4 regions of the Bacillus sp. 01N45 genome follow, and region 3 is predicted to be linked to each of the others. Evidence: riboswitches for the same ligand, from Rfam matches in the RefSeq annotation. Region 3 holds a riboswitch; each other region holds the start of a gene.

What was found. Region 3 has a riboswitch for lysine ahead of AC1DMU_RS04515 (amino acid permease). Riboswitches for the same ligand answer to the same signal wherever they lie in the genome.
Region 1: it holds a riboswitch for lysine, as region 3 does, so the genes downstream of both, AC1DMU_RS18185 (amino acid permease) here and AC1DMU_RS04515 (amino acid permease) in region 3, are expected to answer to the same signal.
Region 2: it holds a riboswitch for lysine, as region 3 does, so the genes downstream of both, AC1DMU_RS14765 (aspartate kinase) here and AC1DMU_RS04515 (amino acid permease) in region 3, are expected to answer to the same signal.
Region 4: it holds a riboswitch for lysine, as region 3 does, so the genes downstream of both, lysA (diaminopimelate decarboxylase) here and AC1DMU_RS04515 (amino acid permease) in region 3, are expected to answer to the same signal.

What each region holds. Positions count from the first base shown of each region.
Region 1 is NZ_JBFTQW010000007.1:200,253-209,145, forward strand. Features, by position in the region: gene gapN (NADP-dependent glyceraldehyde-3-phosphate dehydrogenase) at 426-1,865, shown strand; lysine riboswitch at 2,044-2,231, shown strand; gene AC1DMU_RS18185 (amino acid permease) at 2,378-3,802, shown strand; gene AC1DMU_RS18190 (ABC transporter permease) at 3,863-5,062, shown strand; gene AC1DMU_RS18195 (catalase) at 5,254-7,251, shown strand; gene AC1DMU_RS18200 (type 1 glutamine amidotransferase domain-containing protein) at 7,275-7,790, shown strand; gene AC1DMU_RS18205 (hypothetical protein) at 8,029-8,232, shown strand; gene AC1DMU_RS18210 (NAD(P)H-dependent oxidoreductase) at 8,353-8,893, opposite strand, start outside.
Region 2 is NZ_JBFTQW010000005.1:368,905-374,470, forward strand. Features, by position in the region: gene AC1DMU_RS14755 (DUF4166 domain-containing protein) at 1-279, opposite strand, end outside; gene AC1DMU_RS14760 (DoxX-like family protein) at 283-1,191, opposite strand; lysine riboswitch at 1,383-1,569, shown strand; gene AC1DMU_RS14765 (aspartate kinase) at 1,770-2,999, shown strand; gene AC1DMU_RS14770 (VOC family protein) at 3,346-3,798, shown strand; gene AC1DMU_RS14775 (helix-turn-helix domain-containing protein) at 4,033-4,437, opposite strand; gene asnA (aspartate--ammonia ligase) at 4,576-5,559, opposite strand.
Region 3 is NZ_JBFTQW010000002.1:64,073-72,965, reverse strand. Features, by position in the region: gene AC1DMU_RS04550 (GrpB family protein) at 1-223, opposite strand, end outside; gene AC1DMU_RS04545 (uridine kinase) at 323-454, opposite strand; gene AC1DMU_RS04540 (metallophosphoesterase family protein) at 566-1,309, opposite strand; gene AC1DMU_RS04535 (aminoglycoside phosphotransferase family protein) at 1,323-2,261, opposite strand; gene AC1DMU_RS04530 (VOC family protein) at 2,276-3,073, opposite strand; gene AC1DMU_RS04525 (sulfite exporter TauE/SafE family protein) at 3,280-4,182, shown strand; gene AC1DMU_RS04520 (GNAT family N-acetyltransferase) at 4,223-4,672, opposite strand; lysine riboswitch at 5,058-5,250, shown strand; gene AC1DMU_RS04515 (amino acid permease) at 5,363-6,829, shown strand; gene AC1DMU_RS04510 (iron-sulfur cluster biosynthesis family protein) at 6,943-7,248, shown strand; gene AC1DMU_RS04505 (DNA alkylation repair protein) at 7,336-8,052, shown strand; gene AC1DMU_RS04500 (class I SAM-dependent methyltransferase) at 8,361-8,893, shown strand, end outside.
Region 4 is NZ_JBFTQW010000003.1:222,350-231,242, forward strand. Features, by position in the region: gene cobA (uroporphyrinogen-III C-methyltransferase) at 1-383, opposite strand, end outside; gene AC1DMU_RS08890 (DUF3906 family protein) at 469-669, opposite strand; gene AC1DMU_RS08895 (nitrite/sulfite reductase) at 680-2,302, opposite strand; gene cysC (adenylyl-sulfate kinase) at 2,314-2,907, opposite strand; gene sat (sulfate adenylyltransferase) at 2,920-4,056, opposite strand; gene AC1DMU_RS08910 (phosphoadenylyl-sulfate reductase) at 4,095-4,799, opposite strand; gene AC1DMU_RS08915 (YezD family protein) at 4,886-5,029, opposite strand; SAM riboswitch class I at 5,102-5,210, opposite strand; gene lysA (diaminopimelate decarboxylase) at 5,327-6,643, opposite strand; lysine riboswitch at 6,824-7,005, opposite strand; gene AC1DMU_RS08925 (DUF3888 domain-containing protein) at 7,095-7,490, opposite strand; gene AC1DMU_RS08930 (LTA synthase family protein) at 7,745-8,893, shown strand, end outside.

The sequences.
Region 1 (8,893 bases), on a different contig from region 3:
TTGACGATATGCACAAAAATGCATAAAAGCGTACGTTACGATATACGCAACGTACGCTTTTTATAAGACAAAGATGCCTTATATATCCGCACGGGTTGCGTAATGATATGAATGTTTTCTGCCATTTAACAGAGCTAAGCCCATCACATTTACGATTACAATCATTACGCACACCCCCTTCATTTATTTTCCATTTATAATCTTACAACTTTATTGAGTATTCTGTCAATTGTTTTTTTACACAATGAATAAAAATATACGCTACATCATTTTGAAATAAGGGAATCTTCTGTAAGAAAGGGCATACAAAATAAAAAAAGAATAAGAAATCGTTTTCACAAACATTTCATTTGAAAAATGTTATCAAACACCCTACAATCACCTTATACTCACTCTTACAAGTTGCTATTTTAGGAGGACTAATCATGACAACTAGCAATACGTACAAATTTTATTTAGACGGAGAATGGAGAGAAAGCTCTTCAGGAGAAACAATCGAAATTCCATCTCCATACTTACACGAAGTAATTGGACAAGTACAAGCAATTACTCGCGGAGAAGTAGATGAAGCAATTACATCTGCAAAAGAAGCTCAAAAATCATGGGCGGAAGCTTCTCTACAAGATCGCGCAAAATATTTATATAAATGGGCTGATGAGCTCGTAAATATGCAAGATGAAATTGCCGATATCATTATGAAAGAAGTCGGTAAAGGATATAAAGATGCGAAGAAAGAAGTTGTTCGTACAGCTGATTTCATTCGTTACACAATTGAAGAAGCTCTTCATATGCACGGAGAAAGCATGCTGGGCGATAGCTTCCCTGGCGGAACGAAATCTAAACTTGCGATCATCCAACGCGCACCACTTGGTGTTGTATTAGCAATCGCACCATTTAACTACCCAGTAAACTTATCTGCTGCAAAACTTGCACCAGCATTAATTATGGGTAACGCTGTTATTTTCAAACCAGCAACTCAAGGTGCAATTAGTGGTATTAAAATGGTTGAAGCACTACATAAAGCTGGCCTTCCAAAAGGTCTTGTAAACGTAGCTACAGGACGTGGTTCTGTAATTGGTGACTACTTAGTAGAACACGAAGGCATCAATATGGTATCGTTCACAGGTGGTACAAATACAGGTAAACATTTAGCGAAAAAAGCTGCAATGATTCCACTTGTATTAGAACTTGGTGGTAAAGACCCTGGTATCGTTCGTGAAGATGCTGACTTACAAGATGCTGCAAACCATATCGTAAGCGGTGCATTCTCTTACTCTGGTCAACGTTGTACAGCTATTAAACGTGTACTTGTACACGAAAACGTAGCAGATGAGCTTGTTAGCTTATTAAAAGCGCAAGTAGCTGAACTATCAGTTGGATCTCCAGAACAAGATAGCACAATCGTTCCATTAATCGACGACAAGTCTGCTGACTTCGTTCAAGGTTTAGTTGACGACGCTGTAGAAAAAGGTGCAACAATTATTATCGGTAACAAACGTGAGCGTAACTTAATTTACCCAACATTAATCGACCACGTAACAGAAGAAATGAAAGTTGCTTGGGAAGAGCCATTCGGCCCAATCCTTCCAATCATCCGTGTTTCTTCAGATGAGCAAGCAATTGAAATTGCTAACAAATCAGAGTTCGGCTTACAAGCAAGTGTCTTCACAAAAGACATTAACAAAGCATTTGCAATTGCTAACAAAATCGAAACTGGTTCTGTTCAAATTAACGGACGTACAGAGCGCGGCCCTGACCACTTCCCATTCATCGGTGTAAAAGGTTCAGGTATGGGCGCACAAGGTATTCGTAAGAGCCTTGAGTCTATGACACGTGAAAAAGTAACTGTATTAAACTTCGTTTAATCTTATATGTAGAAGCTGATCTAGTTTTAGATCAGCTTCTTTTTATATCAAATAATTATTCATTCCTAATCACAAACTCTTCTCTATAATCTGATTATTACTATATCCATTGACGTATAAAAATTCATTTGTTACTCTTAAAGACGTTAATTTAATATTTAAATCCTCATTCGTATCTCGGTGAGGTAGAGGTTGCAGTCATTAAAAGTATCATTTCAGGAGATGTAGTGGCATTGATGAAGGAATGAGAAAGGAATGATTGCCGAAGTAAGCCCGTGTCCACCATGCACGCTTGCTGGGTCTGCATTTAATAAGTGCAGAACTGTCACAAACGAAACGTTTCGTTTGTGGAGAGCTATCGAGAGGTATGTCGTGGGTTTCTTATAAGATAGAAAGCATGTAGCGGCAAATTACGTGCTTTTTTTGTTTTGTTTGGGACTTCTCTTCTCTACTAAGAAGACATACATATCTCCTCGCTTGACTTGGTTATACTAACTTTGGAGGTATTTTCTATGCAACAAAAAAAATGGGGCTTTTGGGTACTAACAGCTTTCGTTGTCGGTAACATGGTTGGCGCTGGTATTTTCATGGTGCCAAGTACGTTGGCACAAACAGCAAGCCCTCTCGGTGTCACTTTAGCTTGGTTAACAACAGGGTTTGGTGTTTTAATGCTAGCTCTTGTTTTCGGTAATTTAGCAATTCGTCGTCCTGATTTAACGACAGGACCACAAAGTCATGCATATGCTTTATTCTCAACACCAAAAAAGAAAAAAATGGCTGGTTTCAGTATGGTATGGGGATATTGGGTTGCAAACTGGGCAAGTAACGTTGCCATCATTACATCTTTCGCGGGATATTTATCACTCTTCTTCCCAATTATGAAAGATACACGACTACTATTTTCAATCGGTTCTTTTAACATAGAAGTCGGAAAACTAATTACATTTACGATTTGTTCCATCTTACTTTGGGGAACTCATATTATATTAACAAACGGTGTAAGCGGAGCTGGAAAACTAAACTTCTTAGCAACAACAACGAAAGTAACAGGATTCCTTTTATTCATCGTCGTTACGTTATTTGCATTCGAGGCTTCTAAGTTTGGACAATGGTACACACCGATGATCGATAAATCAGGTGTATCACACGGCCTTCTTTCACAAGTAAATTTAGCCGCTCTTACAACACTTTGGGCATTTATCGGAATTGAATCAGCAGTACTTTTATCAAACCGTGCTACCTCTCCTAAAACAGTAAAACGCGCAACAGTTGCGGGATTACTTATTACAGTTGCGATTTACTTAGGAATTACAATTTTAACAATGGGTGTCCTTCACGTTGATAAATTACAAGCTTCTGAACGTCCATTAGCAGACGCATTAAACGCTGCAATGGGGCATGGCGGCGGGAAACTGATGGCATTACTTGCTCTTACTTCCCTATTCGGTTCTATCTTGGGCTGGATTTTATTAAGCTCAGAAGTACCATATCAAGCTGCAAAAGAAGGTTTCTTCCCTTCCTTCTTTACGAAAACAAATAAAAAAGGAAGTCCAATTTACTCATTACGATTAACAAACATTATGTCGCAAGTGTTCTTATTCTCAACACTATCCGGAACAATTGCGGAAGCTTATACATTCGTTATTACCGTATCAACACTAGCCTACCTCATTCCATATCTCGTTTCACCAATCTTCCAGTTAAAACTAGTCGCAACTGGTGAAACATATAAAAATGAAATGCGGGCAAGAATTACAGATGGCATAGTAGCAGTAATCGCACTTTGCTACGCACTATGGGTTATTAAAACCGGCGCATCCGATATAAAAACGTTCCTTCTCGGAATTGGTTTATTCGTAATCGGATTTGCTTTCTATCCATTAATGAATCGTGATGAGAAAAAAAATAACGAAAAGAAAAACGGGCAAGTTGCATAACGCAATTTGCTCGTTTTTTCTTTTGTAAAACATATATAATAGAACAAAGAGGTGAAAAACATGTCAATCGAATCACTATGGAGCAGTCGCTTCCAACAACATATTCAAAATATCATTACATACTTTGCACGTATGATTAACGGTTTACTATATAGCTTTATCTTTATTTCATGCGTTGGCGCATATTACTATGCTCAGTTTCTAAAAGCATCTCCTTCTAAAGGAATATCTTTACTACTTATCACGATTGTACTTACATTCATTATAACGAGATGCCCGATCCGTACATTTATTCAAAAACCTGATGCTGTCTATTTGCTTGCATTAGAAGAGAAACTAACGTCTTATTTTAAAAAATCTCTTCTATATAATTACATCATTCAGCTTTTCCCATTATTATTTACGTTCCTTATTCTCGTTCCACTTGCACTGCAATCATTACAATTAACTGTACCTTTCTTATGTACAATCTTTATCGTTTTAATGATTACGAAAGCTTGGAATATATATACACATTGGATGTGGCGTGATAGTCATGAAAAAAACATATGGTTCATTATTCGTATTACTTGTAACGCCCTAATCATTTACATGCTATTTTACTCGGCACATGTTCTCATATTAGGCGGATTGCTCTTACTACTTGCTTTCCTACTTCTATACACGAAAAAACAGCCTACAAAACGAATACCGTGGGATTACATAATCGAGCAAGAAGAAAAAATGAACGTTCGTTTTTATCAATTTGCTAGCATTTTCACCGATGTTCCACAACTAAATAAGCAAGTAAATAAAAGAAAATGGCTTACAAATTGGATTGAACCTTTATTACATAAAAAACAAGCAACTTTCTTCTATTTACATACACTGGCATTTTTACGTGGGAATGATTATTTCGGTATATATATTCGTTTAGGGTTGATCGGTGCCTTCGCCTTATATTTTATACCAAACATATACGTAAAAGGCGCTATCGCTTACATCGTCCTATATATGATTTCTATGCAGCTCCGTTCCCTGTGGAAATATTTTTCGGGAAATATTATTGTAGCATTATATCCAATTGATACTGAGAAACGAATGAATCAATTTCTTCACTTAATCTTTATATTGCTAAGCATTCAACTCATTGTATTTTCAATTGTTATACTCATTGCTACAAGTCAATTTTTACATAGCCTTATCATTATGATTGTCGGGTTACTCTGGATCAAATGTATTATTGTACCAAAAACGAAGCAACGCGTTTCCTCGTTTTAACGAAAGGGATTATCATAAAAGCCAAGGAGAAAATAAATTCTCTCCTTGGCTTTTTTATTTTTCCTCCTCAAACAAGAATCATCGGCACAATCGATATTTTATAATTTTACATATAAAAACGATAATACATGTTTACGTCCTAATAAAAAGGGTATGTATTAAATTAACAGGGCAAAGGAGGTGCCTATATTGTGAATAAGAAAATGGAGCAATTGGAACATCACATTACAGATAATCAATGCAAACATGCTTTAACAACAAACCAAGGAGTAAAAATAGCCGAGGATGAATTTTCTTTAAAGATGGGCTTAAGAGGCCCAACCTTAATGGAGGATTTCCACTTTCGCGAGAAAATGACCCACTTTGATCATGAACGAATTCCTGAAAGGATTGTTCATGCGCGCGGAGTTGGCGCACATGGTTATTTTCAGCTTTATGAATCTTTAGAGGCATATACAAAAGCAGATTTTCTTACTAACCCTTCAAAAAAAACACCTGTATTTGTACGGTTCTCGACCGTTCAAGGCTCTAAAGGATCCAATGACACAGTAAGAGATGTGCGCGGATTTGCCACAAAATTTTATACAGATGAAGGTAACTATGATTTAGTAGGTAATAATATGCCAGTATTCTTTATCCAAGATGCTATTAAATTTCCTGATTTTGTACATGCAGTTAAACCAGAGCCACATAATGATATTCCTCAGGGAGCTAGTGCTCATGATACATTTTGGGATTTTGTTGCGCATAATCCCGAGTCTACTCATATGGTTATGTGGCAGATGAGTGATCGCGCAATTCCGCGTAGTTTACGAATGATGGAAGGTTTTGGAGTTCATACATTTCGACTTATTAATAAAGAAGGAAAAGCCCACTTCGTAAAGTTTCACTGGAAACCTACCCTAGGGGTTCATTCATTAGTATGGGATGAGGCTCAAAGGATTGCTGGGAAAAATCCTGATTTCCATCGTCAAGATTTATACGAAGCAATTGAAAAAGGCGATTATCCGGAATGGGAGCTTGGATTACAGTTAATTCCGGAAGAAGATGAGCATGCATTTGATTTTGATATTTTAGATCCAACGAAACTATGGCCTGAAGAAGAAGTTCCTGTAAAACTAGTTGGTAAAATGACACTGAACAAAAATGTTGATAACTTCTTTGCCGAAACGGAACAGGTAGCTTTTCACCCTGGCCATGTCGTACCAGGTATTGATTTTTCAAATGATCCTCTTCTGCAAGGAAGATTGTTCTCCTATACAGATACACAATTATCTCGTTTAGGAGGTCCTAATTTCCACCAAATTCCTATTAACCAGCCTGTATGTCCTTTTCATAATAATCAACGTGATGGTATGCATCAAATGCAGATTCATCGCGGTCAAACAAGCTATCATCCTAATGGCTTAAATAACAATCAACCAGCAACCGTCCAAGCCGAACAGGGCGGATATGAACATTATCAAGAAAAGGTTGATGGACATAAAATTAGGGGGCGCAGTAAAAGCTTCCTTAACTTTTATTCTCAGGCTAAACTTTTCTACAATAGTATGAATGCTATTGAAAAGCAGCACATAAAAGACGCATTTTGCTTTGAAGTTGGGAAGTGCAAATCAGACATGGTGAAGGCAAATGTAATTGCTCTTTTAAACCACGTCGATCGTCAATTAGCAAAGGAAGTCGCTAACATGATTGGAGCTCCCTTGCCTAAGGAAAATCAAGAAATAAATTCGGATGCAAAATCACCTGCACTCAGCATGTCCAATACTATTTTTAAAGCTGATTCCAAAAATGTGGCAATTCTATTAAATGGCGATCCAAGCATTTCCCTTCTGTTCGAATGGATTCAAGCTTTTGCACAGCACCGAATTAACTATGGCATCATAGATAATAAAATTCATCATTTCAATGATTCTATTAAAGTAACGGATACTTATACAACAGCAGACTCCTCACTTTTTGATGCAGTCTTAGTGTTTAGTAGTGAATCTGTCATTAAACCCCCTGTTTTAGAATTTGCAGAAACTACTTTTAAACACTTTAAACCGATAGCCTATGTCCTTAGCGACCCTCATGCTTTAGACCATAGTAAGGTTAAACTGGATGAAGCAGGAGTTTACAACTTAACAGATACTTCAATTGAATCATTTATAGAAGGCATTGCCCAAGGACGATTCTGGAACCGATAATATAATGTAAGGAGCGGATTAGAATGAGTAAAAAAATTGCTACTTTAATAACAGATTATTTTGAGGACACAGAATACACAGAGCCAGCAGAAGCTTTTAAACAAAAGGGATATGAATTAACAACTATTGAAGCAGAAAAAGGTAAAACGGTACACGGTAAACAAGGAAAAAGTGAAGTTGTAATTGATAAAGGTATCGATGATGTTTCTCCAGAGAACTTTGATGCCCTCTTCATACCAGGCGGATTTTCCCCAGATATACTTCGTGCAGATGAACGTTTCGTTCGCTTTAGCAAAGCATTTATGGATGCGAAAAAACCTGTTTTTGCTATTTGTCACGGCCCCCAATTACTCATCACTGCCCAAACGCTTGAAGGACGTGATGTGACTGGATATAAATCCATTTCGGTCGATTTAAAAAATGCCGGTGGAAATTTCCATGACAAAGAGGTTGTCGTATGCCAAAATCAGCTAGTAACAAGTAGACAACCGGAGGACATCCCAGCGTTTATTGAAGAATCGTTGCGTATACTAGGATAGTTATTAGAGGTTAGCCAAAATAGCTGTTTAGCTACTTTGGTTAACCTTTTTATTTGTATGAAAATTAAAAAGGAATATCATTTTTAATGACCTGTGGATTCCTCCCTTCTTCGTCCCCAAATTTCTAATCACTTTTCATAGGCATTTCTCATATAGTGAAAATGACTATACGATTCCTATCCATAAGTTAAATAATAATTTTACACATATATAAATAAAAAAAGATGGGAGCCTAGCTATGAACAATAATCCACCTTCAACGCCCCCAAATCCAACGGAAACGAATAATAATGAAGTAAGCTTACAAACGTTACGCGTCATTGGGCTTATTGTACTGATTAGTGGCTACATATTAGTAGCTCTTTCTGAAGTAGGAACGTTAAAAAATCTTTTGCTACAGCCTAGTACTACTCCAAATTTAGCTGAAGTTGATCCGTTTTAAAAAGAAAAAACATACCCTTCTTCTTTAAAAAATGTAACAATTGATTCATTCGGCTGGGCAAATTTTGCGAAATTATGGATACAACCATCCCCGCATTAAATATGGGGATGGCTGTAATTATTAAATGATTTCTTCTAAATGATTCTTCAAGTTCTCTAAATACTTATCAATTGTAGGATTCTTCACCACATCATAACAAGCAAAGCTCTTTAACGGACTCATGCCAAGAAACTTTTGCACGCGGTGTAAATGGCTAAGCGTTGACTCTAAACTTTCCCCTTCAAAGAACTTCGTCTTATCTCCAAATGCCTTTTCAGGTGCATTCCAAGTTGTAGAAAACATATACTGCTTCTCTTTTAATAAACCACCTGTTCCATATTCATCAGCACCTTTAAAGAACAAACCATATTCATATACTTCATCCATATACGTTTTAAATAAGCCCGGTACACTAAACCAGTAAATCGGTGTTTGATAAATCACAACATCGGCCCATAAAAACTTCTCTTGCTCTTCCTTAATATTGTAGCCATCTTGAATCGTTGTTGTTTTCACATGATGCTTCTCGCTTAATACAGTTATCATATAATCAACTAACGTTTTATTTAATCTGCCTTCCTTTGTACCGTATTTTTCATGTCCATTTATAATGAATATATTT
Region 2 (5,566 bases), on a different contig from region 3:
AAAAGTACGATTCCACCGCACAAGTTCATGTCCATATTCATCCCGCTCAGCGGTATTATGTATTGTAAATGGCACTTCCTTCCCCCGCTCAGAGAAAAACATACGGAACTTTGATGCAATTTTTAATATGAATTTTACGAAAAAAGAACCACCATAAATCTCATCCATCTTTCCTTCTCCAGTAAAACTATTTTCTTCTGTAATTTCATAGCGTTTCTGTAATTTTGGATGAAGCTTTTTATAAGAATCCCCTAATAGTCTTTCATACATATTAACCATACATTATCCCTTTCTCTTCCTCTTGCATTTTTTTGCACTTGGCAAATTCGCGCTATTTATATAACCGACAATTGATAATCCCATGAGTAGAACGTTTAATGTAATTGGATTAAACGGCTCTGTAAAGCTTGCAATATTCGTAAGCCCTGCCGCTATCGTTAAGGCTATTAACATAAAAATATGTACGATAAATACTTTTCGTTTTGGAAATGGCAACAGCCATAGGACACCAAAAATAATTTCTAGTAATCCAATTATTTTAAGTACAAAAATACTATGTTCCGTTGAACCAATTATCACAGATAACATCTTTACTTCTTCTGAATGGGTAAACATTAGTTTCGGCACTATTCCTTGATATATCCATACAAAAGCAAATAAAAAACATACGAGCCAATATGTCATTGTTCTTCTAATTAGTAACCTAGGGTGCAATCCCTTTTCTAACCATAATTTTAAAGCATCAAAGCTCCAAACAGTCGCCCAGCCTAATAACGGCCGAAACATATAAAAATCTATTACGTTCCCTATACGACCAAACCTCGTATCATAATCATATTGCGTCTCAAAATGAATGTGTTCTTTACGAGGGGTATACTTCCAATAACCACGCCCTGTTTGAATAAGAGATAATCTATTATCCGTCCAAAATTTTAAAGAAGAAATACGTTCTCCCGTTTCTTTTCTTATTTCACCTATCGATTCTCCTTCCCCAGCTATTTCAAGTCCAAATCCGATCTTTGTTTTATATAAAAACTTCTGTGGTTCTCCTTCTTTTTTCTCTAAATATGAAATTTCAGTAAAGCGAGCATCCCATTCTGTATGTATATGTGGTTCTTGCGTGTATTCCCATAATTTCTCCATTGTTGTGTTCATTTCTGCCGAAACATAAATAGGCTTTTTCCCCTTCATTCTTCCACCTCCAATGCACTATAATTTTAATGTACATGCAATGAATTTATTTTGCTACATTTTTCACAAACTTTCTCAGAAATAGAAATAATTTTTAAAATATATATAAAACACTTGATTCCCCGAAAAATTTAAATTATTATAAAACAAATGTTACCAACAACTTCATAAATCAAACACTCTCGCCTAAAACGTGAGATAGAGGTTGCGATACTTATGAGTATTCTAATGGAGACACAGAGATGTCTATGAAATTAGATGAAAGGAAGTATTGCCGAAATCGATACATTTCTCTGCATTTATCGATTGGGGCTGTTTTCGAATAGAAACAGAACTGTCATATGTACAGACGTGTATGTATGAAGAGCTATCTACAAAAAAGAGATATCATTTTTATGGTATTCCTTTTTTGGCGGTTTTTTTATTAGCTCCGTTTTCTGTTTCCCTTTTCCTGTAACAGCACCATCCTCACTTATTTGAGATGGTGTTTTTTGTTTTTTCTCTGGTAACTACAGGAATATTGGGATCTATATATGTCCTAATCTATTCTTAAAAATGGATGAAAGAAGGAATTCGTAATGGAAACGATTGTACAAAAATTTGGTGGCACTTCTGTTGGAAGCGTTGAGCGCATTCAACATGTAGCAAATTTAATTATTGAAGAATATGAACGAGGACATAGCATCGTCTCTGTCGTTTCAGCAATGGGAAAAAGCACAGATGAACTCGTAGCACTTGCTGACGCGATTTCAGAAAATCCGAGTAAACGCGAAATGGATATGCTTCTATCAACAGGAGAGCAAGTTACTATTTCATTATTAACGATGGCACTACAAGCAAAAGGTTATAACGCGATTTCATTAACAGGATGGCAAGCTGGTATTACGACAGAATCTGTACATAGTAGTGCACGGATTACTGACATTCATACAGATCGAATTCAATCTTATCTTACTGAAGGTACGATTGTTATTGTAGCTGGCTTCCAAGGAGCCAGTAAAGAACATGAAATTACAACGCTTGGACGTGGTGGTTCTGATACAACTGCTGTTGCATTAGCTGCTGCACTGAAAGCAAAAAAATGTGATATTTACACGGATGTGACCGGTGTATATACGACGGACCCACGAGTTGTAAAAGATGCTTATAAAATAGATGAAATTTCTTATGACGAAATGCTAGAACTAGCAAACCTCGGTGCTGGTGTATTACACCCGCGTGCTGTTGAGTTTGCTAAAAATCATAATGTCATGTTAGAAGTTCGCTCAAGTATGGAACAAGAAAACGGAACAATTGTAAAAAGAGAATGTAACATGGAACAACAATCAATCGTTAAAGGTATTGCATTTGAAGATAATATTACACGCGTCACAATGAAAGGATTGGAACAAGGTGCACTTTCAACAGTTTTCTCTACATTAGCAGCGGCACATATTAATGTAGATATCATCATCCAAAGTATTACAAATGAAGGAACTGTTCACCTCTCCTTCTCAATCCATTCTAATGATTTAAAAGAAACATTAGAGGTATTAGAACAAAATCAAGAAACACTTCACTATGAATCTGTAGAATATGAAAATCATTTAGCAAAAGTATCAATTGTAGGATCTGGTATGGTCTCTAATCCTGGTGTTGCTGCAAATATGTTCACTACTTTAAAAGAAGAAGATATTCATATTAAAATGGTAAGTACATCAGAAATTAAAGTGTCTGTCGTTATTGACCGCCTTCATTTAGTAATAGGTGTCGAGGCGCTTCATCAATCATTTATGGCGAAAATTGAGCCTTTAGTGCAGATGAGTTAATTTCCACCAGTAAAACTTAAAATAAATTATATAAATCTATTTCCTTCCTATATTAATAGCAATAGGGTCGGAATATTTTGCGGGCAAGTCGAAGTTATATTATCGAATAGAAACTACATTATTGAATTCTTAAAATGATAGCATTCTCGAAATAAAGTTCGCGCATATTTCAATAGTAGAGGGTTTAAAAAGTGTTGTTCGTTAACAAAATGTTTTATACTATACCCGAAAACACCTTGTCACATTTTCCTACACTGTGACAAGGTGTTTTTTGTTTAGAAGAGATTTTAGTATAATTATGAGGAGAATTAACTAATAAAATTATACATATAAGGAGATAAAGACTATGGCAAACAACAGATTACTAAGAATGGACAATGTCAGCATCGTTGTAGAATCCCTTGATAACGCAATCTCTTTCTTCGAGGAGATTGGACTAAAACTCGAAGGGCGAGCTACTGTCGAAGGTGAATGGGCTGGTCGCGTAACAGGACTCGGTTCTCAGCGCGTAGAGATTGCTATGATGGTTACGCCAGATGGCCATAGCCGAATTGAACTTTCGCGATTTCTCACCCCACCTACTATAGCAGATCACCGGACAGCTCCTGTAAATGCCCTCGGTTATTTGCGCGTCATGTTCACCGTTGAAGACATTGACGAAATGGTATCGAGACTTACAAAGCATGGTGCTCAGCTCGTTGGCGAAGTAGTTCAGTACGAGGACTCATATCGACTCTGCTACATTCGTGGAACCGAAGGTATTTTAATCGGTTTGGCGGAAGAACTCGGTAACAAATAAGTAATGTTTTATATGAAGTCTTTGCCGAAGTAAAAATACTTGAAAGAACTTTACGCTTAATAAAACTTAGATTTTGAACCCCGTCCTAGCTTTAGAACGGGGTTATACTTGTTTGAGCTTTTTAACATACTATCAACATCCCGAAATCATTATAAAACAATTCAATTACTTGTTATACTCTTTCCTAGGAAATATAACGGACTCTTCTCACTTCTTATCATATATATCTTTTCTTTAAAAAAATGATCTGAACTCATTCAAAATAACTTTCTTCACGTCAGAGTAAAAAACCATCATGAATAGTGCAATTCCTAATAAAATCTCTTGCATTCCTTCATAATCAAGGAAAGCACTCACAATTAGCAAACCACATCCAATGTAGAAACCAAATTCATTCTCTTTCTCAAAATCTTCATCAATATGTATTTTCTCTTTTAAATTTTGGTTCCCTTTTATTAGCTCATCGAGCGTAACATTATACATTTCACTCAATAAGATCAAATTTTCAATATCAGGGCAACTTTTATCATTTTCCCACTTATATACCGCTTGCCGCGTTACACCAATTTTCTTAGCAACATCTTCCTGTGAAAACCCTTTTGACTCTCGTAATCTTTTAAGTTGTTGTCCTAAGCTCATAACGTCCCCTCCTTTAACAAATTATTACATAAAAGGATCCAAAAAAGAAAGAAACCATTAGTAAAACTCACTGTAAACCATTCGTTTACACAATAAAAAAGAGAGAATAACTCTTTGAGTTATTCTCTCTCCCTTCTATTAAAACAGATGAATGTTTTCTTTCTTGCAAGCTTCACGTAAATCGTCAGGCCATACAGAAGATTGAACTTCACCAATATGTGCTTTACGTAAGAAGTACATGCACATTCTTGATTGTCCAATACCACCGCCAATTGTTAACGGTAGTACGTCTTCTAAAATACCTTTATGGAAATCGTACTCACGTTTGAAGTCTTCACCTGTTTTCGTTAACTGCTCATCAAGTGATTTACTATCAACACGAATTCCCATTGATGATAATTCGAATGAAGATTGTAATACTGGGTGCCAGAATAAAATGTCACCGTTTAATTTCCAATCATCATAATCAGCTGCGCGTCCATCATGCTTTTCACCTGAACGAAGTGCATCACCAATTCCGATAATGAAGACTGCACCGTGTTCTTTCGCAATTGCATGTTCACGATCTTTCGGTGTTAATTCTGGATATTTATCTTCTAGTTCTTGGGAAGTGATGAAAACAATTTCTTCTGGTAAATACTTTCCAAGGAACGGATACTTTTCAAATAAGTGGTCTTCTAAATCTTTGAATATTCCATAAATTGTTTGTACTGTTTCTTGCAAGTAATCTACAGTACGCCATTCTTTTTGAACGATTTTTTCCCAATCCCATTGGTCAACGTAAATGGAATGTGTTGCATCAAGTTCTTCATCACGACGAATCGCGTTCATGTTTGTATATAAACCTTCACCAGCTTCATATCCGTATTCATGTAATGCGAATCTTTTCCACTTCGCTAGTGAGTGAACAATTTCTAATTCTTCTCCTGAATGTAACATATCAAATTCAATTGGACGTTCTACACCGTTTAAATGATCGTTTAATCCTGATTTTTTCGTTACGAATAATGGTGCAGATACGCGGAATAGTTCAAGGCGTTTTGCTAATTGATCCTCGAAAAATGTTTTAACTTCCTTAATTGCGATTTGAGTCTCTCTTACTGTCATTAATGATTGATACATGGTGGTT
Region 3 (8,893 bases):
AGTCTATTTCAGCCATTAGATCAATGATAGGTTTTGCAGGTAAACCAGGTATGGATGTACTTCCTATATGTATTACTTTGCTTATACCTAGAGGAGCAAGCAGTTCATATAATTGCTGCTCTTCACATCGGCCTTTATCTTGCCAATCAGGATTTGCATTAACTATCTCTACTGACTCATTCGCCCATACAGGCCAATCGTTCAGATTATCTTTCTTATCCATCCAATGCATCCCCTTTCACGATTTTAGATTCCTTTAAATACAATTACCGGATCATCAAAATTACTATTTCGAAATACAATATCCGCACACTCTTTCGGATTATGCTAGTTCGTTTGCAAATGTTGTTTTTCCTGAAGCTGTAATACCACTTACTCCAACTCTTGTTGGATGTGTTAAATTTAATTTTAAAATATGATCTGCAATTTCTTTCATGCGTTGTATTCGGTTCATGATATTTCCTCCTACAATTAGTTTACATAACATAATTACAAGCAACAATCTATGTCATTATTTGTCGGTAAGTCGATATATCGAAAAAATCGTTGATATATTATGATTAGCTTACTTTCCCTTAAAACCTCGATATAAAGCAGTCCGTAATTCTTGTTTGTATTCTTCAATTTCTGGCATATCGAGTTCTTCTGCTAGCCTGATGGCTAGTTCAATATCATATGGTACACGTACGAGTTGAATAGAAAAGCTCGCTGCTTCTTTTTCATTATAAGTTCCTTCAAATATTAAATAGGAAGCTTGTGTAATTTCAAGAGGATTACCTACACTACCAGCATTACATAACGTTTTCCCTCTGAAGTTTTGAACGAATGCTTGGTGAACGTCACCGTAGCAAACGACATCGGGTTTTCTTTCCCCTTCTATATTCTCTGTGAGCTCACTATTTTCGAACATACTAATACGCTCTTCTCTTGAGGCATGTGGTTGAATTCTTTCATATAAACTTCTCGGTGAAGCGTGGAACATACGAATCAGTTTGCCGCTCATAAAAAATTCGATTGAAAACGGTAAGCTTCTTAAATAGTCATTTTGTTCTTCCGATAGTTGTTTTTGATGCCATTTTAATGCCTCAAATTCAGTCGGTTTTGTAATGAAATCATCCCAATTTCCCATTACAACTCCATCACATTCTTTACGAATGATTTCAATCACTTCGCTAGAATGAGGGCCTTTTCCGACTAAATCTCCAAGACAAATGATGCGCTCAATTCCTCTTAATTTAATATCTTGCAGCACAGATTCTAAAGCTGGAATATTACCGTGAATATCTGAAATTACCGCTATTTTATCCATATGAATCCCTCCATTACTTATTGTTTATTATATCCTCATGTTGTGATTGATACCATTTTGGAATATAGGATGAAAAATTGTTATGATCTTCTAAAATTCCGTTCAATCTTTCCTTCATATCATCTACTAAATGTGGCGTGCTTCGGTTTGTCCATACGATATCAGCTGGGAATGTCATTGCTGCATATAATGAGTACAGCTGCCAAAAGTGAAGTGACGGTTCTCCCCCGCAATAACCGTGAACTTGTCCAACCGCAAATGGTTTACTTATTCTTGTAGTAAAGATCGCCCCGTTATAAAAATCATGTATTGGATCGCCAAAATCATATCCACCAAAATCGATAACGATAAACTCTTTATTATGAATCATACTATTTGCTGGATGGAAGTCATCGTGTAAAAATGTGATTGGGCGATTTTTCAATAATTGTTTATGCTCCCCTACAAAACTTAATACTGGCTTCAAATCAAGGAAGTCTATTTCATAGTTTGCTAACGCTTCTACGTATCTTTCGTATTTATTCCATCGAACCGTTTCCCATTTATTACTTGCACTTTCTCTTTCAATTGAGTGGATTCTCTTTAATACTTCTCCTGCTTTTCTTCCTGCATAATACTGTTCTTCCACCGATAGTTTCCCTAAACCTTCTTCACCATTTACACCTTGGATCCATTCAAATACTTGAATACATTTTTTTAAATCCTCCAGCTTTATAAAATGAATTAACTTAGGCGTAGGAATATGTAATAACTCTAATTGTTTCATATACGTATATTCTTCTTGTTTACGTTCAAAATGAACAGCATCACATATTTTTACAAAATATGGCACTCTATTTTCTAATTCTATTTTATATTTCTCTTCATGTGAAAAACCTTTTGAAATAGCTGTACACTTTGTAATACGAGGCCATTCTAGTTTTCTCTCTATCTCTCTAAGTATTTCTTCCACTATGTTCACCTCTATCAATATATGTACAAACTACCTAACACTTCATGCTCTCGTTTATTTTCCCCATTACACTCCACTGCAAATGGATATTCGCCATGATGATTCAAACGTTCTAGTACTAACCCTTCTCCTTTTGGTTCACAAAACTGCACATGAACATCTCCAAATGATACGCTTTGGCACTCTGCATTCCATTCTTCATTCTTAACGACCTGGCTTGCAGTTAGCCCCATTACTTCTTGCCATTTCCGTACTGTTTCTCGAACATTTTTCACTGCGTAATGAATCGTTTCAATTTGTTGTACTTTGTTTTTATGTTCAGTGATCGTCCCTATGTTACGTAAATCGTTTCTTCTTTCTTCATCCGTTTCATTCCATTGTATAAAGAATGGTAATTTCGGTCCGTTTTCCTCTTGCTTTACAAATAACATTTTCCATTCTAAAAGGCGGCCATCTTTTCTCATACGTTTCCCTTCAAATGGTCCTATCGTATGTAAACCTTGCTTACTAAACTTAACTGCTAGGTCTTCAATGGCATCTGCTCGAATTGCGATTTGTAGCATTCCTTCTCCGTCTTGTAATTTCACTACTGTTTCTTGTACTAATGGATTGTCTGCTTTCTTCGCTTTTTCTTCATGCTGAATTGCTAAAAATTCTATATAGGATAAATCAAAATAACATAAACTATTCCAAGTACCCCAGGTCGTATGCTCTCCGCCTAGTGCAGTATGAAATCCACGCTCCTGCATTTGTTTCGCCGCTTCCTCCGGTGTACCGTGTACTGCGTGTACGAGATGATCAAATCGTAACATGTCTTTCTCCCCTTTCTCTCCATCCTTTTATTGTATATTTTATTTTTCTTTCATTCAATTCAAAAAACTTTAAAACCTAGTTGATTTATACGATTAATATGTATTATAATGAAACAAATTTAATTATTGCTGATTGGAAAAACCAAAGGCACTTTTCTCATACGGGAAAAGTGTCTTTTTCATTTATTATTACAGGGGGATTATTTATGCAGAAATTAATTGTCTTTGCTATTATTGGATTTTTCGCTCAATTGATTGATGGGGCGCTTGGAATGGCGTACGGGGTAACATCTACCTCACTATTATTAATGTTTGGTATCGCACCGGCTGTAGCTTCCGCATCTGTTCATTTAGCTGAGGTCGTTACAACCGCCGCTTCTGGTGCATCTCACCTCAAATTTGGAAACGTTGATAAATATACCGTTTCCAGGCTTACATTGCCAGGAGCAATTGGCGCATTTATTGGAGCATGTTTTTTAAGTAATTTATCTGGCGATGTAATTAAACCGTACATTTCCGTATTTTTATTTACTTTAGGGGTTTATATTTTATTACGATTCCTCATTCAAAAACAAATTGTTACTTCAAATAAGCGTATGTCTGCTAAACAGCTTGTTCCGCTTGGCTTATTTGCTGGATTCGTTGATTCAACTGGTGGTGGTGGCTGGGGGCCAATTACGACACCTGTACTTTTGGCAAGAGGAAATGAAGCTAGAAAAGTTATCGGATCTGTAGACACGAGTGAGTTTCCTGTCTCACTCGCTGCAACAATCGGCTTTTTCATTTCTCTTGGCTGGGAACAAGTAAGCTGGGTTTGGGTATTTTCTCTTATGCTCGGTGGTATCGTTGCGGCACCGATCGCTGCATGGTTAGTGCGCATCGTTCCTTCTCATTTACTTGGCGTATTAGTTGGCGGCCTTATTATCTTTACAAACATTCGTACACTGCTTACTACATTTAAAGTTGATCCAACTATTATTTCACTTTCTTACGTGGCAGTTGGTCTTGTCGTTATTATTTCTATTTTCATTGCTGTTCGCAATCATTCCAAGCGTTCTAACGCATCGACAGCTGGATATCCGAATAATCAAAAACAAATGCTACCATAACAATAAAAAATACCGCCCGATATACTTCGAGCGGTATTTTTTATTGTTCTATTTTCCAATTAATCATCGTTTCTGTAGTGCCAATTCTCTTCATATGTAGTTTCTCTAATACACGAATCGAGCTAATATTTTCAAGAAGTGTCTCTGCAATAATCGTTTCTACCTCTTCTGTTTGAAAAGCCCAATTTATTAGCTCTCTTACAGCTTCTGTCGCATACCCTTTATTCCAATATTTCTCAATAAATCCGTAACCAATTTCTACTATATGTTCCTCATTTGGTTTCCCTTTAAACCCTATATCACCTAGAACGATGTCATCTTCTTTTCGAATGACATACCACGCGCCCCAAGGTAATATTTCCTTATCTTTTTTTACAGTTTCTACATGTCCTACAATATGTGGACCACTATCATATCCTTGCTTGCTCGCAACGTGCATCCCCTCTTCTGTACACGGTACTATATAAAGCCTTTCTGTTTCTAATTTCATGTTGATTTCCCCTTTTCAATTAAACAATACTTCAATTTTACCAGGAATAAAAAGAATATTCATTCTATTTATCAGATTTATACTTATTCTTTGAAACGAATTTAAGGAATAATCCTCTTTTGATACTTATGTCGAATTATATTTTCTGAATTTTCTTTTAATTTTAGAGGGTTTTTCAATATTTTTTGCGAAACATTTGTATAACAATTTTTTCTTTGCTTATTGTTACATAATAGTAGGTTCGGGTGGAGTTTTGCAAGCGTTTCCTATACAATAACCGATATTTTTTGACTTTTCCTAACAAAATATCTTGCAATATATTCAGAAAGTCATTACAATTGCCATATATTAAAAATCTTAGCAATATATCAAATCCTCATCAATCCGATGAGGTAGAGGTTGCGACTTTTATGAGTAAAACGGACGAGACACAGAGAATGTCACCGACTCCGTTTGAAAGGAAAAGTTGCCGAAGTTTATATTTCTTCTCTGGAATTATGAGCTGGGGCTGTCTCCGAAAGGAACAGAACTGTCACGTTTACAAAATTACCGTGTAAACGTGGGGTGCTATCTTAACGGAAGGGTATGATGGGGTGGTTATTTGTGAAACGTTCCGCCAAATTCCTTTGGCGGTTTTTTGTATTTTTCTCCCCCGTTCCTTCCTATCTTACAAGAAAAGGAGTGTTGAACATGAATAGCGCAACGAATCAAGCTACCTCTAAAACGCAAACTACACAAGGACAAGGTGAATTAAAACGCGGATTAAAATCTCGTCACCTTACGATGATTTCTCTCGGTGGTACAATCGGTACCGGACTATTTCTTGCCAGCGGTGGTGTCATCCATTCAGCTGGACCTGGTGGTGCATTAGTTGCATACGCCGCAATTGGAATTATGGTTTACTTTTTAATGACAAGCTTAGCTGAACTCGCAGCTTACATGCCTGTTACTGGATCTTTTAGTACTTATGCAACAAAATTTGTTGATCCGTCCCTTGGCTTTGCACTTGGATGGAACTATTGGTATAACTGGGCCATTACAATTGCTGCTGAACTCGCTGCTGTAACATTAATTATGAAATTTTGGTTCCCAGATACCCCTTCTCTTATTTGGAGTGGATTATGTTTAGCTATTATTTTCCTTTTAAACTATTTATCTGTTAAAGGGTTTGGTGAATCTGAATATTGGTTCGCACTTATTAAAGTAGTTACTATTATTATCTTTTTAATTGTCGGCTTCATGATGATTTTTGGGATTATGGGCGGCGAATCTGTTGGCTTTAAAAACTTCACTGTTGCAGATGCACCATTTAATGGCGGCATTATGGCAATTATCGGTGTATTTATGGCTGCTGGGTTCTCCTTCCAAGGAACTGAATTATTAGGAGTTGCTGCTGGTGAAACTGCTGATCCAGAGCGTAACATTCCAAAAGCAATTCGTTCTATCTTTTGGCGTATTCTTTTATTCTATATCCTTGCGATTCTCGTTATCGGTTTATTAATTCCTTATACAACTGAAAGCCTTGCCGCAAGTGATGTTACAGTAAGTCCATTTACACTTATTTTTGAAAAAGCTGGCGTTGCTTTTGCTGCTTCTGTTATGAACGCTGTTATTTTAACGGCAGTACTATCTGCTGGTAACTCTGGAATGTACGCATCAACTCGTATGCTTTGGGACTTAGCTCGCCAAGGTAAAGCACCGAAGTTTCTTGGTAAATTAGATAGCCGCGGTGTACCTGTTAACGCATTAATCGTAACGTCAATTGTTGGTAGTATCGCTTTCATTGCTTCCTTATTCGGTGACGGTGTTGTATACATTTGGTTATTAAACGCATCTGGAATGTCTGGCTTTATCGCATGGGTCGGAATCGCAATTAGTCATTACCGTTTCCGTAAAGCATATATCGCTCAAGGTAAAGATTTAAAAGACTTACCATATAGAGCAAAATGGTTCCCGTTCGGTCCAATCTTCGCATTTGCACTTTGTGTCATCGTAATTTTAGGACAAAACTACGGCGCATTTATGGGCGAAGCAATCGATTGGAACGGTGTACTCGTTTCTTACATCGGTTTACCACTCTTCTTAGTACTATGGTTAGGATATAAATTTACGAAGAAAACGAAAGTGATTCCACTTGATAAATGTGAATTGAAATAAAGTGAAACGAGCAAACAAATATGTTTGCTCGTTTTTTATTCCCATGCTTCTCCCTTCCCTATTCCTCCTGTTTTTGCAATAATAAAGGAAATATACATAAAGGTTGGGATACCATGAACATTCGCATTACTGATGAAGCAAAAGCAGCTATACATAGATTAGAACGTGAAGACAAAAAAATCATTCGCATTAGAGGAACAATGACAAACTCTTGCAGTATTTTCGTTGATGTTGATTTAATTTGGGATACATATGATGCAGATGATGTTGTATATGAAGATGCTGAGTTTATCGTACAAATGGATTCATTTACGAAAGACTACACTGGTGATACGGTGACACTTGATTATAAAACGACAGGTTTTAGTATTACGACTCCGAGTGAGACTTTAGTTTATGGGTTGTCGATTAAAAAATAAAAATTATTTTCAGCTGATCAATGAGGTGAAAAAATGGGTAATTATGTTCCGTTAAAATTTTGATTTACTGAAGAATTAGTAGAAATAATGGCTGATTCTATTTGTAAACACGATCCTAATTTCTCTAAAAGAAACTTCGTATCTTCCGTAACATGTAAAGTTGAAAATTTAGAGTTAAAAGAGCGTATAGAAGTAATAGCAGATGAATTACACGATGCATTACAAAAAGATTTTAATGCAGCAATACATATTTTACTGAAAACATTGGGGCCAGAAAACACAACAGAAGTAGGCACATTTACAAACGGATATATGTACATGCCTTTTGCAAAATACGTTGAAAAATATGGGCTTAACGATTTTGAAACCTCATGTAACGCCATGTATGAAATAACAAAAAGGAATACTGCTGAATATGCCATTCGGCCTTTTCTCGAAACATACCATGAAGAGACACTACACATATTACAACAGTGGATTCATGACGAAAACAGCCACATTAGAAGATTAGTTTCCGAAGGTACAAGGCCCAGACTTCCTTGGGCTAAAAAAATAGGAGCTCTGAAAGGTGACTTTAAGAACAATTTACAGCTTCTTGAACCATTAATGAATGACCCGTCTAAATATGTCCAAAAATCAGTAGCCAATCATATTAACGATATTACGAAAGAAGATAAAGAACTCGTTTTTCAATGGTTGCAGCAGTTACGTGATAAACAGCATCCTGTTAACCTTTGGGTTATAAAACATGGGTTAAGAACGGTGATAAAAAGTGGTACTTTGCCAAAAGATTTTTCTTTTTAAGTACTTTATACAAAACCGCTTATACTTCATTTTTGAAGTATAAGCGGTTTTCTCTTTCAAACATTACCCTTGTCTTAAAATATTTTGAAACATTTTTGGCTTATTTCGTTTAAACAACTACCTTCCCTACTAACTTCAAAGGATTTCCACTCAATTATCCCGAATATACAAATAACCACTCTAACAAGGAGCGAATTTATATGAATCTATTTGAACACGAAACGTAAAACCGTTCCCCTTTAATAAGAGGTCCTCCTTTTTTTCTTTTCTCATCATATCATTTACTTACAAAATAGGAGGATACAATTATGAAACGTGATTTATTATTTTTAACTTTATTAGAAAGTGCTAATACAAATTTTAGCGGTTGGGATTTTTCTTTTATTTCAGAAACGGGTCGAATGAAGAGCGAGCCTTTATCGTGGTCATATGGCAGTACAGCTTTCCAACTTATGCAGCATGCAGAATCAATGGTAGATATGGGCACTGGCGGCGGAGAGTTTTTATCTATGTTACAACCGTTCCCATCAACTATTTTTGCGACTGAGGGCTATGCTCCAAACGTGCCGATTGCTCGGAAGAAATTAGAACCTTTAGGGGTTACAGTTATAGTGGTAACAGATGATACTGCTTTACCATTTCAAGATGGTCAGTTTAATTTAATCATAAATCAACATGAATCATATGCTGCTTCTGAAGTAAAAAGAATACTTTCTCCTAATGGAATATTTTTTACCCAACAAGTTGGTGGTCTCGATTGCGCGGAACTGAATGAGCAGTTTAACACACCGCTAAATAGCGAATTTGCAAGTTGGTCGCTTGAAGCGGCATGTTGTGAGTT
Region 4 (8,893 bases), on a different contig from region 3:
ATGCCAGCATAAGCAGGAGCAGCTATTCCAGCTGAAATACCAGGAACGATTTCAAATGGTACCCCTTGCTTTGCTAACGCTTCAGCTTCTTCTCCTCCTCTACCAAATACAAATGGATCCCCGCCCTTTAGCCTCGTTACAACTTTTCCCTTTTTCGCATATTTAATAAGAAACGTGTTAATCGTCTCTTGCTTCATCGTGTGATAATTTGGTAGTTTTCCGCAATAAATTAAATCCGCTTCAGGCTTTGCATGGGAAAGCAACTCTTTATTCACGAGACGGTCGTATAAAATAACATCTGCCTTCTTAATACATTTCAACCCTTTCACAGTAATTAAATCTGGATCACCAGGACCTGCACCAACGATATAAACCTTCCCCATCATCTCTCCTCATTTCTACTATTAAAGTGAAACTTCCATCCTTATATACGAATGGAAGTTTTCATTATTTCGTATTACCTTTTTCCTACTCATGAATAACAAATGCTGCACCTTTTCGAATCTTCTTTTTTTCAAATAGAGAAATCTCCTTTACTTCTGGTAACGGTAAAAAATGCTTTTCAAGCTCTATCTCCGCGAGCTTAAATGCCTGTTCTTCACTTTGAGCAACAACAACAATCGGAACAATACTATTTACTAACACAGCTTCAAATCGATATAAATCCATATTGTCCCTCCTAAGACGCTATTACTTCTTCTAACACAGTATTTAACGCTATTTGTAATGTCTCTATACCAACACGGCTGACAAAATCATAAAATGTTTCAGCTAGTAATTTATTCTCTTTGAAATAGCTTATAAATGATGCAAGTACATCAGGTAGATCCTCGCCATCTATTTTCCCTTTTAACTTTTGGTTATAAGCACCGCCATCTAACAGCGTTCCACCTACGTATATTTCAAATGCTTCAACAATTCCTTTTTCCTTCGTTTTCATTTTCACCCCTTGCAATCCAATGTCAGCAATTTGACGTTGCCCACATGAATTCGGGCATCCTACCATATGAATACGAACTGGAACATCGAGTGCAATTTGTGTATCTAAGTACTCTGCGATTTTGCGTAATCTTTCTTTCGTTTCTACTAAAGCAAGATTGCAATACTCAATACCGGTACAGGAAACCGCATGACCAATAAATGATTTAGGACTTGCTGATATGGCTTTAAACAACGGCTCATTTAGTAAACCTGTTACATTTTTTGGCGGAACATTCGGAATAATGAAGTTTTGCGAATTACATGTACGAATCTGTCCATTTCCATACTGCTTAGCAATTCTTGCAATCTCAAACATTTCTTCTGCATGTAGACGTCCTACCGGCACATTAAAACCTACATATTTTAGTCCATCTTGTTTTTGATCTTGAACACCATAAAAGTATCCCGCATTCCATCCTTTGAGAGCACTTTCTCCTTTACTTTGCAATGGTCCTATATACTCTATTAGTTTCTCTTTAAATCTCTCTGCTCCCCAGTCTGCAACTAGAAATTTCAAACGAGCTAAATGACGTTTTTCACGGTATCCAAAATCACGGAATATCGTAGCAATCGCAATTGCTACCGCCTTCACTTCTTCTGGTAAAACGAATACATCTAATTCATCAGCTAAATATGGACGGGCTGATAATCCACCGCCTACTTTTATATGAAAACCAACTTTTTTCTCACCATCTATCTCTTTCGTTGCAGGTGTAAATGCAACACAGTTAATCTCTGCGTTTGCTGAATTATAAATGTTAGAACTAATAGACATTTTAAATTTACGCGGTAAGTTAGAAAACTCTTCATTATGTTGAAAATAATCATATACCTCTTTCACAATACCCGTTGTATCAAACAGTTCATTTGCATCAATACCAGCAAGTGGATTCCCTGTAATATTACGCGTTATATCACCACACGCCCCCGCTGAAGATAACCCAACTCTTGCTAATCTTTTAAAAATATCTGGAATTTGATGAATTTCTAACCAATGAAACTGAATCGCCTGTCTTGTCGTAATATCTATTACGTCACGCCCATAATCCTCAGCGATAGAAGCAAGCACTTCTGCCTGTGCATTCGTAATAATCCCTGAAGGAATATTTACACGCATCATAAAATATCCAGCTTCTTTCGGTCTTTGTAAATATAACCCTGCCCATTTGAATGCGTCCCACTCTTCTTTCGGAATAGATTCGAAGCCATTTTCTGCATAGTAAGGAATATCATTAAAGATTTCCAATCCATCTTTTTTCAATTTATTTTTCTCAGTCTGATTTAATTTTTCATTGTTAGCCCATACTTTTTCATAACTCATTTTTTATCCCCCTATATAAAACTACGCTCTTGTAAGTACTTCACGATTTGTTCTGCACATTCTTCAATAGAATACTTGTGCGTTTCTACAATTAACTCTGCTTTCTCTGGCTCCTCATACGGTGAATCAACACCAGTAAACTCTTTAATATCACCCTGTCTTGCCTTTTTGTATAACCCTTTTGGATCACGTTTTTCACACTCTTCAATTGGACATTTTACAAACACTTCTATAAACTCATCTGCTGCTAATAGATCTCTAACTTGTTTTCGGTCTACTCGAAACGGTGAAATAAACGCTGTAAGAACAACAGTACCTTGATCTACAAATAGCTTCGCCACTTCACCAATCCGTCTTATATTTTCCATACGATCACTTTCAGAAAAACCTAAGTCTTTATTTAAACCGTGGCGTACATTATCTCCATCTAGTACATAGTTTCCAATATTCTTTTCAAATAGTTTACGAGCAACCGCGTTCGCCACCGTAGATTTACCTGAAGCTGATAGACCAGTAAACCAAACTACAAAACTATGATGCCCATTTCTTACTCTTCTCTCATCTTTTGAAACAGATGCTGTATGCCAAGTAATATTCGTATCCATGTCATTCTCTCCCTATTCTGTTACTACTTCTTTTTTCAAACCTTTAATTAGCACTTCCACTACTTCTTTACGACTAAATGTACTCGGCGGAACCTCACCGTTTCTTAATAGTTCTCTTACTTTCGTACCTGATAAAATGACATGATCCTCTTTTCCGTGTGGGCATGTTTTCGTCGAAGCCATCGCTTCACACTTCGTGCAGTAAAAACTATGTTCAAAAAATAATGGTGTAATCCCTAACTCTTCCACTGTAAAGTTTGTAAAAATTTCTTGTGCTTCATAAGTCCCGTAATAATCTCCTACTCCTGCATGATCACGTCCTACGATAAAGTGGGTGCATCCAAAATTCTTTCTGACTATTGCATGGAATATCGCTTCCCTCGGTCCTGCGTAACGCATTGCTGCAGGAAATACACCTAAAAAGACACGATCTTTCGGATAATAGTTTTGAAGTAATACTTCATAGCTTTCCATCCTTACATCAGCAGGAATATCGTCCGATTTCGTTTCCCCAACGAGTGGATTTAAAAAGAGACCATCTACAATTTCAAGGGCAGATTTTTGAATGTATTCATGGGCACGATGTACCGGATTTCTCGTTTGAAATCCAACCACTGTTTTCCAACCACGTTTTTTAAATTCTTCTCTCGTTTCAATTGGATCTAAATGATAAGAAGGAAACGGATTATTTTCAAAGCGTTTTGTAAGAATAATAGCTCCCCCGACATAAACGTTCGGTCGTTCATATAATTTTTTCACTCCTGGATGAGCCTCATCCGTCGTTTTATACACAAGTAACGCTTCTTTTTCCTTGTCAGGCACAAAAATATCTTCTATTTGAATGACACCATATACATTTTCAGCATTAACAAGTTTTACTTCCTCTCCAGCTTTTAGACTCTCTGCTACTTCTTCTGTTACTGGTAATGTAATCGGTATACTCCATATGCTCCCGTTTGCTAAGCGAAGCGTTTCTACGACCGAATCATAATCTTTCTTTCCTAAAAAACCAGTAAGTGGGCTATATCCCCCTGTCGCTAATAGCTCTAAATCACTTAACGCAATGTTGTCTAGTTCAATTTCTTTTTCGATTTGTGATACGTCGTAAGTCTCGTCTATACGATTTATTAATTCGTTTCTTGTACTCATTTTCTATTTCCTCTCTTAGCTTTATTTTCAAATTCATCTTATTGGTAATGAAGACCACATTCTGTTTTCACTTTCCCAGACCACCTACCATCTCTCGAATCGCCACCCTCACCTACAGGTAACGTACACTTCTCACACCCAATACTTGGATATCCAACATCATGCAGCGGGTTATACGGTAAGCTATGTTTGTATACATATCGCCACACTTCTTTCCACGTCCAATGAATGAGTGGACAAACTTTAATAGATTGAAAGCGATGATCTTGATTTATAAACTTTGTATGCTTACGTGTTTCTGATTGTTCCCTCCTTAAGCCCGATATCCAAGCTTTTTCCGCTGCTAATGATTTTTCTAACGGTAAAATTTTTCTAATTTTACAACAAAGATTCGGATTACTTTCCCATAATTTCTCACCATGCAACTTCGCTTGTTCATCAAGCGTAAGTTCCGGCTGTTTTTCTATAATATTTAATGAAGGAAATCGTTTCCGCACTTTTTGAATTAATTCATACGTTTCTTGAAAATGAACATTCGTATCTAAAAATACAACTTTAGCAGATGGATTTACTTGGTTTATAAGATGCAGCAATACCATCCCTTCCACTCCGAAGCTACATGCGTATACAATTTCACTTTTATATTCTTTATAAGCCCAACTTAATACAGATAGCGCGCCTTTCGTTTCATCTTCTTCTGAAAATGAAACATTATTTTCTTCCCACGTTTCATACGTCAACATGTTCTTTCCCCCTGTAAAAGCAAAAAGACGGTTTTAACCTAATATAATAGGTTAAAACCGCCTCTAGTTTTTCTAGTCAGCGCTTTTTACTTTAAACGTACCTTTTCACTTTTCTCTAATTGAATGACTTTCCCATCTTGCACAACAATTGTAATTGAACCATATTTCATATCAGCAAGCATCGCTTGAATTTTCTCAGATACTTCCTCAAAATGTTCCCGTACGCTCACGCGAACAGCCCCCCTTTTTATTCATAAAAAAAATCTTTCCCATTTCGAAAAGACTGTTCGGTAATATATTTTACCTTATCTTTCAAAATGGATTCCATTTTGCTGGATTTAGCACCTTGCTTTCTATAAGCAGGTTGCCGAGCTTCTTCGGGCCAGTTCCCTCCGCTTCTCTTGATAAGCTTTGTATTTGTATTTTATCACAATTCTGATTTTTTTCAATCCTAGTTTTCCGATATATTTTAATTATTTTGTTTTATAAAAAAGGAATTGCCCATCCGAACAACTCCTTTTTCCCATTCACACAAGTTCTTTAATACGTATGCGATCGTTCCCAATAATATTTTCATATGTTTCACGCTCTACAACAATTTGTGATGTGCCGCCTTTCGCGAAGACGACAGCTGGTCTACGAATCCGATTATAATTATTCGCCATCGAGTATCCATATGCCCCTGTACAAGAAATTGCTAATAAATCGGCTGAAGCAACTTTCGGTAGAGTGATATCCCAAATTAACATATCTCCACTCTCACAGCACTTCCCAGCAATCGAGACAAGTTCCTCATTCTCATCATTCCCTCGATTCGCTAACATCGCTTCATAACGAGCGTTATATAAAGCAGGTCTTAAATTATCAGTCATCCCACCATCCACTGATACATATTTCCGAATACCAGGAATATCTTTCACAGATCCGACTGTATAAATTGTCGTTCCAGCATCCCCTACAATACTACGGCCTGGTTCAACCCATATTTCTGGCAGGGGATAATTACATACTGTAAATTGTTCCCTCACAGCACTTGTTACAGCTCGCACATATGTCTCAAGAGTTAATGGTGTATCTGACTCTGTGTAGCGTATTCCGAATCCTCCGCCTACATTTAGCACTTTTACTACATAGTTTGTTCGCTCTCTCACTTGTTCTAAAAATTGACGAAGAACTTCAATCGCTCGCACAAAGCCGGCCGTTTCAAATATTTGTGATCCGATATGTGAATGAATTCCTAACACATTATAATTTGATTTTTGTAAAGCAATCTCAATTACTTGCATCGCTTGACCATTTGACACGCCAAATCCAAATTTCGAATCATCTTGGCCTGTTGTAATATATTCATGTGTGTGCGCCTCTACTCCGGGCGTTACACGAATTAATATGTTCACAAATTTCCCATGTTGCACTGCTAAATCATGCAAAATTTCTAATTCCAAGAAATTATCTACGACAAAACAACCAATATTCGCCTGAAGAGCCATCACAATTTCTTCTTCTGTTTTATTATTGCCGTGAAAATGAATGCGTGATGCCGGAAATCCTGCTTGCAGCGCAGTATATAATTCTCCTCCAGAAACAACATCTAATGACATATTCTCTTCACGAGCCACTCGGCACATCTCCATGCACAAGAACGCCTTGCTTGCATATGCTACTTGATAAGAGAAACCACTTTCTTTAAACGCACGATGAAACGCGCGGCACTTTCCTCGAATTGACTCTTCATCGTATACATAAAGTGGTGTTCCGTATTGTTTTGCTAGCTGCGTCGTATCGCATCCTCCAATTTCTAAGTGTCCTTGCCCATTGATTCGGCTCGTGCCGTGTAAATACATTTGAATTCCTCCCTTATTTCCTCTAAAACTCATAACCCCAATCTTCTATTCATTGCAGCACGCTTTTAGATAGACAAAAAACGCGCGGAACAATGTTCACACGCGTTTCTTATTAGGAAAAATATATATTGAAAAAATAAACGAGTTGTTATCTCCTCAAAATAAGAAACCGCATCAACATCTCCAAATAGCTCTCCATAAAATAAATATTATGACAGTACTACATTTATTCAATGCAGTCCCAATATATGAATAAGATGGTTATTCTTATATTTCGGCAATAGTCCCTTTCAACCTATGATCACAGATTCCATTAAATCTCCCATAGCTTACTCTTTCCTATCGCGGCCTCTACCTTTGAGAGTAGATGAGGTAAGTCTATTTAATTTTCAAACATCTAATTGTTGCTATTAACAATACCAAAGGACCATTTTATTTGTCAAACAATTTTTTATATTGTTTTTTTACAGTTTAATTTCGTATCATTTGGTAAGCGCTTTACTGAAATCTTTGACACTTCCCATTCGCCTTCTTCATTATTAAATGTAATCGTTACCTTCTCAAATGGTGGAGCAATTTTCCCAGCAACTCGTTCATACTTCGTTACTTCAATACTTGCTTGAAATAAATATGTACCGCTATACACTTTTTTTAAACTAATAATTTTAGGACATTGATAAGGCTTCAAGCTCCCATATTGTTTTTCAATTGCTTTATTTATTTTCGGAAATAAAACAGAATAAAGGGCATCTTCCATAAGAGGTGCATCATATTGGGCTACCGACACACTCGGTGAAGCAAAAAGTATAACACTACTGCATACTATAAAATATAATAATTTTCGCATTATAACCTCCGTATTATTACACGATTCTTTCTGCGCACGATAATTATCATACATAGAAACTCCGTTTTATTGTCTCCCACTGCCCTTTTTCTACTCAATTATTATAAAAAAGTCCACAACTCTCTTTTATTTTCGTATAATGATACTCATAGTATAATAAACATAATAACAAAGGACTGTTCGTATATATAAAATGAGGCGCTAATCAAACCGGCTCACAAGAACTGTCATGCTTTTTAGGAGAGGAGTATATTATGCTACAACGTCTGTTTCCAAAACTGCGATTTGCACTCGTTGCAGTCGTTTTATTATGGATAAAAACATATATTGTGTACAAGCTAGCATTTGATATTAAAATTGATAACTTCTTTGAAGAATTTATGCTTTTTATTAATCCACTAGCTGCGTTACTTTTATTTTTCGGTTTTGCTTTACTTGCATCTAAACACCGAAACCGTATTATAGTTGGAATCAGTTTTATACTGTCCTTTATTTTATTTGGAAATGCAATGTTTTATGGGTTTTATAACGATTTCGTTACGTTCCCAGTTTTATTTCAAACAAATAATATGGCTGATTTAGGGACAAGTATAAAAGAACTCTTTACGTACAAAACATTACTTTTATTTGCAGATGCAATTATTTTAATGTTTCTTTCACGTAAATTCCCAGCATTTTGCGACAAGACGCCACTTTCTCGCTCTGAGAAGCGAACTTTCTTTAGCGGTGTAACAGCTCTATTAGCATTACAAATTGTCGTTTCAGTTATTTATAAGCCACAAATGTTCTCACGCTCATTTGATCGTCAAACTGTCGTGAAAAATTTAGGTTTATACACATATCATCTATTTGATATTACACTTCAATCTAAATCTTCGGCTGAACGTGTATTTGCAAGTGGTGACGGGTTCTCTGAAATTAAAAACTATACAGACTCAAAAGATAAGCAAGTTGATAAAAACTTATTTGGAGCTGCAAAAGGTAAAAATGTAATTTTGATTTCAATGGAATCTACACAAAGTTTTGTTATTAATAAAAAAATAAATGGAAAAGAAATCACTCCATTTTTAAATGAATTTATTAAAGATAGTTTTTATTTCGATAACTTCTATCATCAAACGGGACAAGGTAAAACTTCTGATGCTGAATTTATCGTTGAAAATTCACTTTATCCGTTAGACCGCGGTTCTGTATTCTTTACTCACGCAACAAATGAATATACAGCTACACCAGAACAATTAAAAAAATACGGATATTCTTCTGCTGTCTTCCATTCAAACGATAAAACGTTTTGGAATCGTGATGTAATGTATCCTGCACTTGGATATGATCGTTACTTTAATTTAAATGATTACGTAGGCACAGAACAAATGTCTGTCGGTTGGGGATTAAAAGATAAAGGG